DNA from 3 places in the Massilia sp. P2_C2 genome. Region 2 is predicted to be linked to each of the others. Evidence: predicted binding sites of a transcription regulator. Region 2 holds the regulator's gene; each other region holds the start of a gene.

Region 1 (3,278 bases), on a different contig from region 2:
CGGCGCAGGACGTCGTCCATCGACAGGCGTATGCCGCGCGCCACCGGCAACTCGTTGCGGTCGAGCGCGTCGTAATAGGCGTCGAGCGTCTTGACGTTCTGGCTGTACGTGGCGCCGACGGCGCTGATGGCCGACACGCCACAGGACACGAGGTCGGTGTCCGCGTGCGTCGAATAACCCTGGAAATTGCGGTGCAGGCGGCCCTGCATCTGGGCCACGGCGAGGTCGTCGTCGGGCTTGGCGAAATGGTCCATGCCGATGTAGACATAGCCCGCGGCCGTCAGGCGCTCGATGCACAGCTGGAGCATGCGCAGCTTCGTGTCGCTGTCCGGCATGTCCGCTTCGTTGATGCGGCGCTGCGGCTTGAACAGGTGCGGCATGTGCGCGTAATGGTAGACGGCGATGCGGTCCGGGGATGCCGCGATCACCTTGTCCAGCGTGGCGCGCATCGTGTCGGTCGTCTGTTTCGGCAGGCCGTAGATCAGGTCGATGCTGACGGAACGGAAACCCGCGTCGCGCGCGGCCTGGATGATGGCGCGCGTCTCGGCCTCGGGCTGGATGCGGTTCACGGCCTCCTGCACGTCCGAATCGAAGTCCTGCACGCCCAGGCTGATGCGGTTGAACCCCTGGCGCCGCAAGCTGTGCACGCGGCCGATCGACACGGTGCGCGGATCGATCTCGATCGAATACTCGCCGACGCTGTCCGGCGCAAAGCGGAAGCAGCGGCGCAGGTGCGTCATCAGGTCTTCCATCTGCGAATCCGACAGATAGGTCGGCGTGCCGCCGCCGAAGTGCAGCTGCTCGATGTCGTTCATGCCGGCGAACAGGCGGCCCTGCATCTCCACTTCGCGCTTCAGGTAGGCGAGATAGGTGGCGGCCTTGTCGCGGTTCTTCGTGACGATCTTGTTGCAGGCGCAGTAGTAGCAGACGGTGTCGCAGAACGGAATGTGCAGGTACAGCGACAGCGGCTTGCCGGCCCCGCGCGTGCGCAGGTCGGCGACGGCGTGCAGGAAATCGCGGTAGCCGAACGATTCCGTGAAGCGGTCCGCCGTCGGATACGAGGTATAACGGGGGCCGTTGCGGCTCAACCGGGCGATCAGGCCGGCGTCGAATTCGACGACGGGCTGGAACGCATGGAGCGCCGGGGCGCGGGGGACTGCATCGAACATCTTGAAACTCCTTCCTGCATTGTATGAAAGGAGTTTATTGAGGGGGTCTCGCAAAATCCTTGACTTGCATCAAAAATCCAAAAACCGGGTCTGGTACCTTGGCCGGCTCGTTGCCGCGACGACGCATGCGCCTGGTGGGCTCGGGGAGCCCACCCTACGGTAATCGTGACATCGTATGGTGGGCACCCCGTGCCCACCATGGGTGTAACGGCACGGGCGGTCTGACGATTATCGGGCGAGTTTAAAGACCGACAACACCTGCGCCAGATGCCCCGCCTGCGCCGCCACACTGGCCGACGCCGCGGCCGATTCCTCGACGAGGCCGGCGTTCTCGCGCGTGATGCCATCCAGTTGCACCAGCGCCGCATTCACCTCCGCGATGCCCTCGTTCTGCACGCGCGACGCTGCCGTGATGTCTTCCATGATGACGGCCGCGTCCTGCACCGAGGTCACGACTGCGCGCATCGTGCGGCCGGCAGCATCCACCAGCTCGTTGCCCTGCCCGACCTTGTGCACGGAATCGTCGATCAGCGCCTTGATTTCCTTCGCCGCCCCGGCCGAGCGCTGCGCCAGGCTGCGCACCTCGCCCGCCACGACGGCGAAGCCGCGCCCCTGCTCGCCCGCGCGCGCCGCTTCCACCGCGGCGTTCAGGGCCAGGATATTGGTCTGGAACGCGATGCCGTCGATCAGGCCGATGATGTCGACGATGCGCGTGGCCGATCCGCTGATCTGGCCCATCGTGCTGCCGACTTCCTGCACCGCCTCGCCGCCGCGGCCGGCCACGCGCGACGCCTCGCCCACGAGGCCATCGGCGCGCTCCGCGCTGTCGGTGTTCTGGCCCGCCTTGGCGGCGATTTGCGCGAGGCTCGCGGCCGTCTGCTCCAGGCTGGCGGCCTGCTCCTCCGTGCGCTGCGCCAGGTCCTGGTTGCCCTCGGCGATGGCGCGCGTCGCGGCCTCGATCGAGTCGACACTGGTCCGCACGTCGCCCACGATTGCCGTCAGGTTGATGTTCAGCTGGCGCAGCGCCAGCAACAGGCGGCCCATCTCGTCGTCGCGCCCGCGCGCGGGCATGCGCGACAGGTCGCCACCGGCCAGCGCGTACACCGCGTCCAGCGCCGTCTGCATCGGCGCGACGATGGCGCGGTGCAGTTCGGCCCAGGCGGCCAACGTCAGTGCGGCGCCGGCCAGGGCCAGCAGGCGCCAACCCCATTCGTGGGTGACGCCGGCCAGCGCCAGCATCAGCACCGCCTGCGCGCTCATCATGATGCCCAGGCGCCGGCCCAGCGGCAGGTGGCGCAGGTCCAGCAGGCCGGCCCACCAGGCCGTGCGGACGGGAGCGCCGCGGCGGATGGTCAATCCGTCGGCCCGGCCGGCGCGCATGCGCTTGTAGAGGGCCTCGGCCCGCTCGACCTGGTCGCGCGTGGGACGCGTGCGCACCGACATGTAGCCGACCGTCGCGCCGGCCTCCTTGATGGGGACCACATTCGCGACGACCCAGTAGAAATCGCCGTTTTTTCGACGATTTTTCACGAGTCCTGTCCACGGCTCGCCCGCCTGCAGCGTTTGCCACAGGTCAGCAAACGCCTCGGGCGGCATGTCCGGGTGGCGGACCATGTTGTGGGCCTTGCCGATCAGTTCTTCCTCGGCGAAGCCGCTGACCTCGATGAAGGTCGGGTTGACATAGGTGATACGGCCCTTCGTATCGGTCTTCGAGACGATGGATTGGCCGTCCTGCAACGGATATTCGATACCCGTGACGGGCAGATTGGTACGCAAGCGTGACTCCTTGTTGTCCTGGCATGGTTTTATTGATTTTTGGAAATTTTATGAAATCACGGCTGGTTTGCTCCTTGATGCAGATCAAAAATGGCGGAATAACTGTTAAACGGCCACGGCAAGAAACACGGGCGCCGCCCGGCCGTTAAAATGATGTACCCTGCGCGCAAATGCCCGCTGGGATCGCTATACCAACCTTGATGCGCATCGTGTTTTTGCTTGATAAAGACTTAACCAACCCAAAGTAGCCGTTGATGAACGATATCTCTCCTCTGACACGGCATCCCGATGTCCTCTATGGTCCGCACCAGCCCGAGCTGTTGCGCGACGAGA
Region 2 (3,278 bases):
CGACCGCGACACGCTGATCGTCAGCTACGACCACGTCCGCGGCGAACCCAGGGGAGCGGCCCGCACCGGCAAGGCAGGGAAAACCGACGGCGACTGCATCGACTGCAGCCTGTGCGTGCAGGTCTGCCCGACCGGCATCGACATCCGCAACGGCCTGCAATACGAATGCATCGGCTGCGCCGCCTGCATCGACGCCTGCGACGGCGTGATGGACAAGGTGCGCAAGCCGCATGGCCTGATCCGCTACGCCACCGAAAACGCGTTGGCCGGCGGCTGGGATGCGCAGCAGATCCGCGCGCGCCTGCTGCGCCCGCGCACGATCGGCTACGGCCTGGTGCTCGTGCTGATGGCGGCCGGCATGAGCACGGCGCTGGCGCTGCGGACGCCGCTGAAGCTGGACGTGATCCGCGACCGCGGTTCGATGGGCCGCGAAGTGGAGGGCGGCCAGATCGAGAACGTGTACCGCCTGCAGCTGATGAACACGGGCGAACAGGGGCATCTGTTCCACATCGCGGTGAGCGGCATCCGCTCCGCCACCGTCGTGGACGAGGATATCGTCGAACTGGACGGCGCCTCCGCGCGCGCCGTGCCCGTGCGCGTGCGCGTCGCGCATGGCGCCGCACCGACGGGGTCGAACGCGCTGGCCTTCACCGTGACGGCGCAGGACGAGCCGTCGCTGCACGTGACCGAGAAGGCCGTCTTCATCGTACCGAGATAAACGACAACAGGATCAACAACATGCACGCGACTTCACACTCCACCGGGGCCGGCCCCTGGTACACCCATCGGTGGCCGTGGTTCCTGATGCTCGGCCCGGCCACGGTGCTGGTGGGAGGCGCCTTCGTCGCCTGGCTCGCCGTCGGCCATCCGGACGCCCTCGTCGTGGGCGACTACTACAAGCAGGGCAAGGCGATCAACCAGGAGCTGCGCCGCGACCGCGCGGCGACGAAGCTCGGGCTGACTTTGCAGGCACACTACGACGCGCAGACGGGCATGCTATCGGGCCGACTTGCTGCGCGCACGGGTACGGCGCAAGCGGCCCCGTTCACGATCTACCTCGCGCACCCGACGCTGCCGCAGCGCGACCTGCGCCTGTTCGTGCGTCCGGCCGAAGACGGCACGTTCAAGGTGGCGCTGCCCGCGCTGGAACGCACGCACTGGCAGGTCGTCGTCGAAGGCGGGCTGCGCGACTGGCGGCTGGCGAAAGGGTGGGATGGCGTGCGGACGCTTACGATCGTGGCGGATGCACCCTGACGTCCGCGTGAGCCCGATCAGGCCATCGGGCTGCACTGCTCCGTCCCGGCCGCCATTGCCTTCAGCCGCACGGGTTCGAGCAGCTCGACTTCGCGCTTGTCGACCTGCACGAGGCCCAGCTTCTTGAAACGCGACAGCAGGCGGCTGATGCTTTCGATGGTCAGGCCGAGGTAGTTGCCGATGTCCTCGCGCGACATGCGCAGCTGGAAGCGCGTGGCCGAATAGCCGCGTGCCGCGTAGCGGGCGGACAGGTTGATGAGGAAGACGGCGAAACGCTGCTCGGCGCGCATATTGCCCAGCAACAGCATGACGTTTTGCTCGCGTGTGATTTCCTGGCTCATGATGCGGTGGAAGTGGCGCAGCAGCGCAGGCACCTGGCCGAACAGTTCTTCCAGGTGCGCGAACGGGATTTCGCAGACTTCGCTGTCTTCCAGCGCGACGGCGTCGCAGTGGTGGCGGTCGCCGCTGATGGCGTCCATGCCGAGCAGCTCGCCGGCCATCTGGAAACCCGTGATCTGCGACTCGCCCGCCGCGTTGATCTGGTACGTCTTGAAGTGGCCGAAGCGCACCGCGTACAGGTTGCGGAACGGATCGCCCATCTTGTACAAGGGCTCGTCGCGTTCCAGGCGCCGGCGCTTGCCGATGATCTTGTCCAGGCGGTCGATGTCCGCGTCTTCCAGGCCCATCGGCAGGCACAGCTGGTGCATGCTGCATGCCGCGCAACTGATCTTCAGCGCGTTGACATTGATGGGTTTATCGAAAGTAATGGTATCAGCGGAAATCATGGAGAGCGCCTCGGGGTAGTGCCTTGATTATAGACGTATTCATGCCGTGATCCCGATGGAAATCAAACATTCATTGTCGCAGTGCTACATGAAGTGTAGTGTTCGCGCACGAATATGGCAGACACGGCACGCCGATGCCGCCAACCGTGCGCGGGATGAGCCATGCTAGATTCCGTCCATCGCAACGACGAGGATTCGGCATGCATGGCTCGACGGCCCTGGACCTGGCGCGCGTCCAGTTCGCATTCACGATGTCGTTTCACATCCTGTTCCCGGCCATCACCATCGGCCTGGCCAGCTATCTCGCCGTGCTCGAAGGGTGCTGGCTGATGACGCGGCGCCAGGTCTTCCTCGACCTGTACCACTTCTGGCTGCGCATCTTCGCCGTCGCCTTCGGCATGGGCRTCGTGTCCGGCATTGTCATGGCTTACCAGTTCGGCACCAACTGGGGTTTCTTTTCGGAGTATGCCGGACCCATCACGGGGCCGCTGCTCGCCTACGAGGTATTGACGGCCTTTTTCCTGGAAGCGGGCTTCCTCGGCGTGATGCTGTTCGGGTGGACGCGCGTCGGCCCGGGCCTGCATTTCCTCGCCACGTGCATGGTGGCGCTGGGTACGCTGATTTCGGCCACGTGGATCCTCGGCGCCAACAGCTGGATGCAGACGCCGCAGGGCTATCTCATCGCGGACGGGCGCATGGTGCCCGCCGACTGGTTCGCCATCGTGTTCAATCCGTCGTTCCCGTACCGCCTCGCGCACATGGCCAYTGCCGCGTTCCTGTCGACGGCGCTGTTCGTCGGCGCCTCCGCCGCATGGCACCTGCGGCGCGGCAAGGATGGCCCGGCGCTGCGCACGATGTTCTCGATGGCGATGTGGATGATGGTGGCCGTGGCGCCTGTGCAGGCATTCGTGGGCGACCTGCACGGGCTCAACACCCTGAAGCACCAGCCCGCGAAGATCGCGGCCCTCGAAGGCCACTGGCAGGGCGACGGCAAGCCGCTGCCGCTGCTGCTGTTCGGCGTGCCGGACATGGACGCCGAGCGCACCCGCTACGCCATCGGTATTCCGCGCCTCGGCAGCCTCGTGCTCACGCACAGCTGGAACGGCCAGATCCCGGGGTTGAAGGATTTTCGGCGCGACGAGCGGCCGAATGCGCTCATCGTGTTCTGGAGTTTCCGTGTGATGGTCGGACTCGGCCTGCTGATGATCGCGCTGGGCGCATGGAGCCTGTGGCTGCGCT
Region 3 (3,278 bases), on a different contig from region 2:
CGCTCGCGCAGGAAATGACGAGCGAACTGCGCGAGAGCCAGACCAGGCTGCAGSTGTCGCACCAGAAGCTCAGGCGCCTGGCCGACCATGCCTACCAGATCAAGGAAATGGAGCGCAAGCGCATCGCGCGCGAGATCCACGACGACCTCGGCCAGAGCCTGCTGGCGCTGCGCATCGAAGCCGAACTGCTGGCCGGACGCACGAAGGGCACGCACAGCCACCTGCACAAGCGCGCCCGCGCCACCCTGCTGCAGATCGATACGACGATCAAGAGCGTGCGCCAGATCATCAACGACCTGCGCCCGACCGTGCTCGACCTCGGGCTGTCCGCGGCCGTCGAATGGCAGGTCAACCAGTTCCAGCGGCGCACGGGCATCCAGTGCGAGGTGCAGGACGACCATGGCGAGATCGCCCTGCCCGACCACTGCGCCACGGCCTTCTTCCGKATCCTGCAGGAATCGCTCACGAACATCGTGCGGCACGCCAACGCGACGCGCGTGAAGGTGGAGCTGCGCCTGAACGGCGGCTGGCTGTCGCTGACGGTGCGCGACAACGGTTGCGGCCTGCCGCCTGGCGGGCGCAACAAATACGGTTCATTCGGTCTGGTGGGCATCGAGGAGCGCATCGTGATCCTCGGGGGCACCTGCGCCGTGTTCAGCGAGCCGGACGGCGGCACGACCGTGATGGTGTCGGCACCCGTCATGGGAGGATTGACGCAGCCGATCCCCGAACCATTCAAGCATGGCCAGGGTTCGCCCCTGATCTGAATCCGCGCACTTCCAGCCTCTCGCCCGCTCCGCAACGGGCGGCCAGGTCGCCTTTCCGACCTCGCTTCTCTCCCAGGTCGGCACTACCCCATCAAATCGTCACTGCATAGCCATTCAGGCAACAAATGTTGTTTGTTTGATAAATATCAATATCACAACTAATTGCCTCAGCTACATTGATCACATGTAAGACACATCTGCAAATCCGACAGTGTGTTGCCGTAGGTCATCGCATGAAGCACGCAAATATTGTAGCCGGCATTTGATTTATCGCACAACCATAACTTGAGATAGCAGTACTCAACCAATCAATGAGGACAACCATGAACGCCAACGACCTGTTTAAAGCTGTGACGCAACTCGACCTGGAACCGATCAAGATGAAACTGATGCATGTGGAATCGGGCGAAGGCTGGAGCCTGGAAAAGGCCAATGCCGTCGAAAAGGAATACCGCCGCTTCCTGTGCCTGATGAAGATCTACCCGGACGAGGACACCGCGCCGCTGGTCGACGTCGACACGTTCTGGCACTACCACATCCTCGACACGATGAAATACGCCGCCGATTGCGAGCAGGTGTTCGGCTACTTCCTGCACCACTATCCGTACGTCGGCATGCGCGGCGGGGACGATGAGCAATTCCGCCTGGACAGCGGCGAGCGCATGCGCGAACTGTACGAAGCCACCTTCGGCGAAGCCTATCCGGGCATGGCAGCACGGAGCGAAGATGGAGCGCACACGGGCTATTGCGCCGGGCCACGCGTCAGGGCGCAAGCCGCTCGTGGCGAGGGCGCCGTGGCGGCCACCGCGTACTGCGCCGGCCCCCGTGTCGAAACGGCCTATTGTGCCGGGCCGCGCATCAAGGTGCAGGCCGCCCGTGGCGAGGGCGCCGTGGCAGCCACCGCGTACTGCGCCGGCCCCCGTGTCGAAACGGCCTATTGCGCCGGGCCGCGCGTCAAGGCGCAGGCCGCCCGTAGCGAGGGCGCCGTGGCGGCCACCGCGTACTGCGCCGGTCCCCGTGTCGAACCCGCCTATTGCGCCGGGCCGCGCATCCGACCAGCCGGACCTCAGGCGGATACGCCCCGCGCCGACAGCATCCCGGCCGCGCTGTCCGCCTGACGATCTATCCGGGGCAGACTGTCTTGCCGGCTACAGTCGCCCCACGCTGACAAACCTGCCCGCTCGCAAGCGGGCTTTTTCGTTTCCCGGCGCCTGCGATATATATCGATTGCATAAGAGAACAACTCTTCGAACTGCTAGGTACAGCCGGAGCGCAAGACAAGTATTTTACAAAAATTAACATTGCATGCTCGACAGCGCCGGAACACATCTTGAGAGACGTATTTTCATGGCAACAACACTGAGAGATGCGTTTTCGGTCACGCGGTTCTCGTTCTGGGCAGGCGCCCTGCTGTCCTCGCTGGTCGGCAGCGTGCTGTACATGATCACGACCCATTCGATCGAAGGCGACGCCGAGGCGCGCTTCGTCAACCATGCGAAACACGCGCAAAGCGTCATCAGCGTCCGATTGAAATCGTATACCGACCTGCTGCGCGCTGCGGGCAGCATGTTGCAGAGCACGGACATCATGACGCACCGCCGGTTCCACGAATACGTGCTCGGCCTGAACCTGCCGCGCAATTATCCGGCCGTCGACAGCATGAATTTCGCCGTCTACGTCACCGAAGCCGACAGGGAAGCCTTCATGGACGACCTGCGCGAGGAAATGTCGCACCATCTCGGCAAGGGTGCGACGCTGGAGATCTCGCCGCCGGGCGTCCGGCCCGACTATCTGCCGATCGCCTACTTCGAACCCGACCCGAAAAATCCGGCGCTGTATGGGATCGACCTGGCGACCAATCGCTACTTCAACAAGCAACTGATGGCAGCGCGCGACAATGCGACGCTGTACGCGGCCGGCACGCCGATTCCCGCGCTGTCCACGCCGAACAACATCTTCCTCGGCATGCGCACGCCGGTCTACCAGTTCGGCTTGCCGCTCGACACCGTGGAGCATCGCCGGGCGGCCTACGCCGGCTCGCTCGGGATCGCGTTCAACATGCCCAAACTGCTGCATGGCGTGATCGACGAGATCCCGATCAAGGGCCTGCGCATGACCCTGTACGATACCGGCCCCGGCACCGACACCTACGGCCGGGATACCAGCGGCCGCCCGCTCGCACTGTTCGACAGCCGCGGCACCGCCGGCAATCCCACGCCTGCCCTCGACAGCGGCGACGACGTATTCACTACCACGCTGCCGCTGGATTTCAACGGACGCCCCTGGAAGACCGTCTACAGTGTCCGCAAATCCGCGCTGTACACGGAATTCGACACCTATTATCCGAAGCTGATGATGGCGTTCGGCTTCCTCGGCTCGGTCCTGCTGTATGCCCTGTTGCATACGCTGACTTCATCGCGCCGCGCCGCCCTCGCGCTCGCGCAGGAAATGACGAGCGAACTGCGCGAGAGCCAGACCAGGCTGCAGGTGTCGCACCAGAAGCTCAGGCGC

Evidence for each region. Region 2 encodes FNR, which switches genes on or off when oxygen is low (the NO sensors DNR and NnrR bind a similar motif). Its sites were predicted from a motif close to TTGATNNNNATCAA; they were not measured.
Region 1: hemN (oxygen-independent coproporphyrinogen III oxidase) is a predicted target of FNR. The motif match lies at 1,229-1,242, and genes of this name have one in related genera.
Region 3: AC1DYX_RS29250 (glycine-rich domain-containing protein) is a predicted target of FNR. The motif match lies at 904-917, and genes of this name have one in related genera.

Annotation. Positions count from the first base shown of each region.
Region 1 covers NZ_JBFUDR010000202.1:3,847-7,124, forward strand. Annotated here, with positions in the region: gene hemN (oxygen-independent coproporphyrinogen III oxidase) at 1-1,169, opposite strand, end outside; gene AC1DYX_RS20945 (methyl-accepting chemotaxis protein) at 1,398-2,945, opposite strand; gene AC1DYX_RS20950 (Pls/PosA family non-ribosomal peptide synthetase) at 3,200-3,278, shown strand, end outside.
Region 2 covers NZ_JBFUDR010000234.1:2,392-5,669, reverse strand. Annotated here, with positions in the region: gene ccoG (cytochrome c oxidase accessory protein CcoG) at 1-718, shown strand, start outside; gene AC1DYX_RS22445 (FixH family protein) at 739-1,254, shown strand; gene fnr (fumarate/nitrate reduction transcriptional regulator Fnr) at 1,272-2,039, opposite strand; gene AC1DYX_RS22435 (cytochrome ubiquinol oxidase subunit I) at 2,240-3,278, shown strand, end outside.
Region 3 covers NZ_JBFUDR010000456.1:275-3,552, forward strand. Annotated here, with positions in the region: partial or broken gene AC1DYX_RS29245 (sensor histidine kinase) at 1-767, shown strand, start outside; gene AC1DYX_RS29250 (glycine-rich domain-containing protein) at 1,091-1,885, shown strand; partial or broken gene AC1DYX_RS29255 (CHASE domain-containing protein) at 2,115-3,278, shown strand, end outside.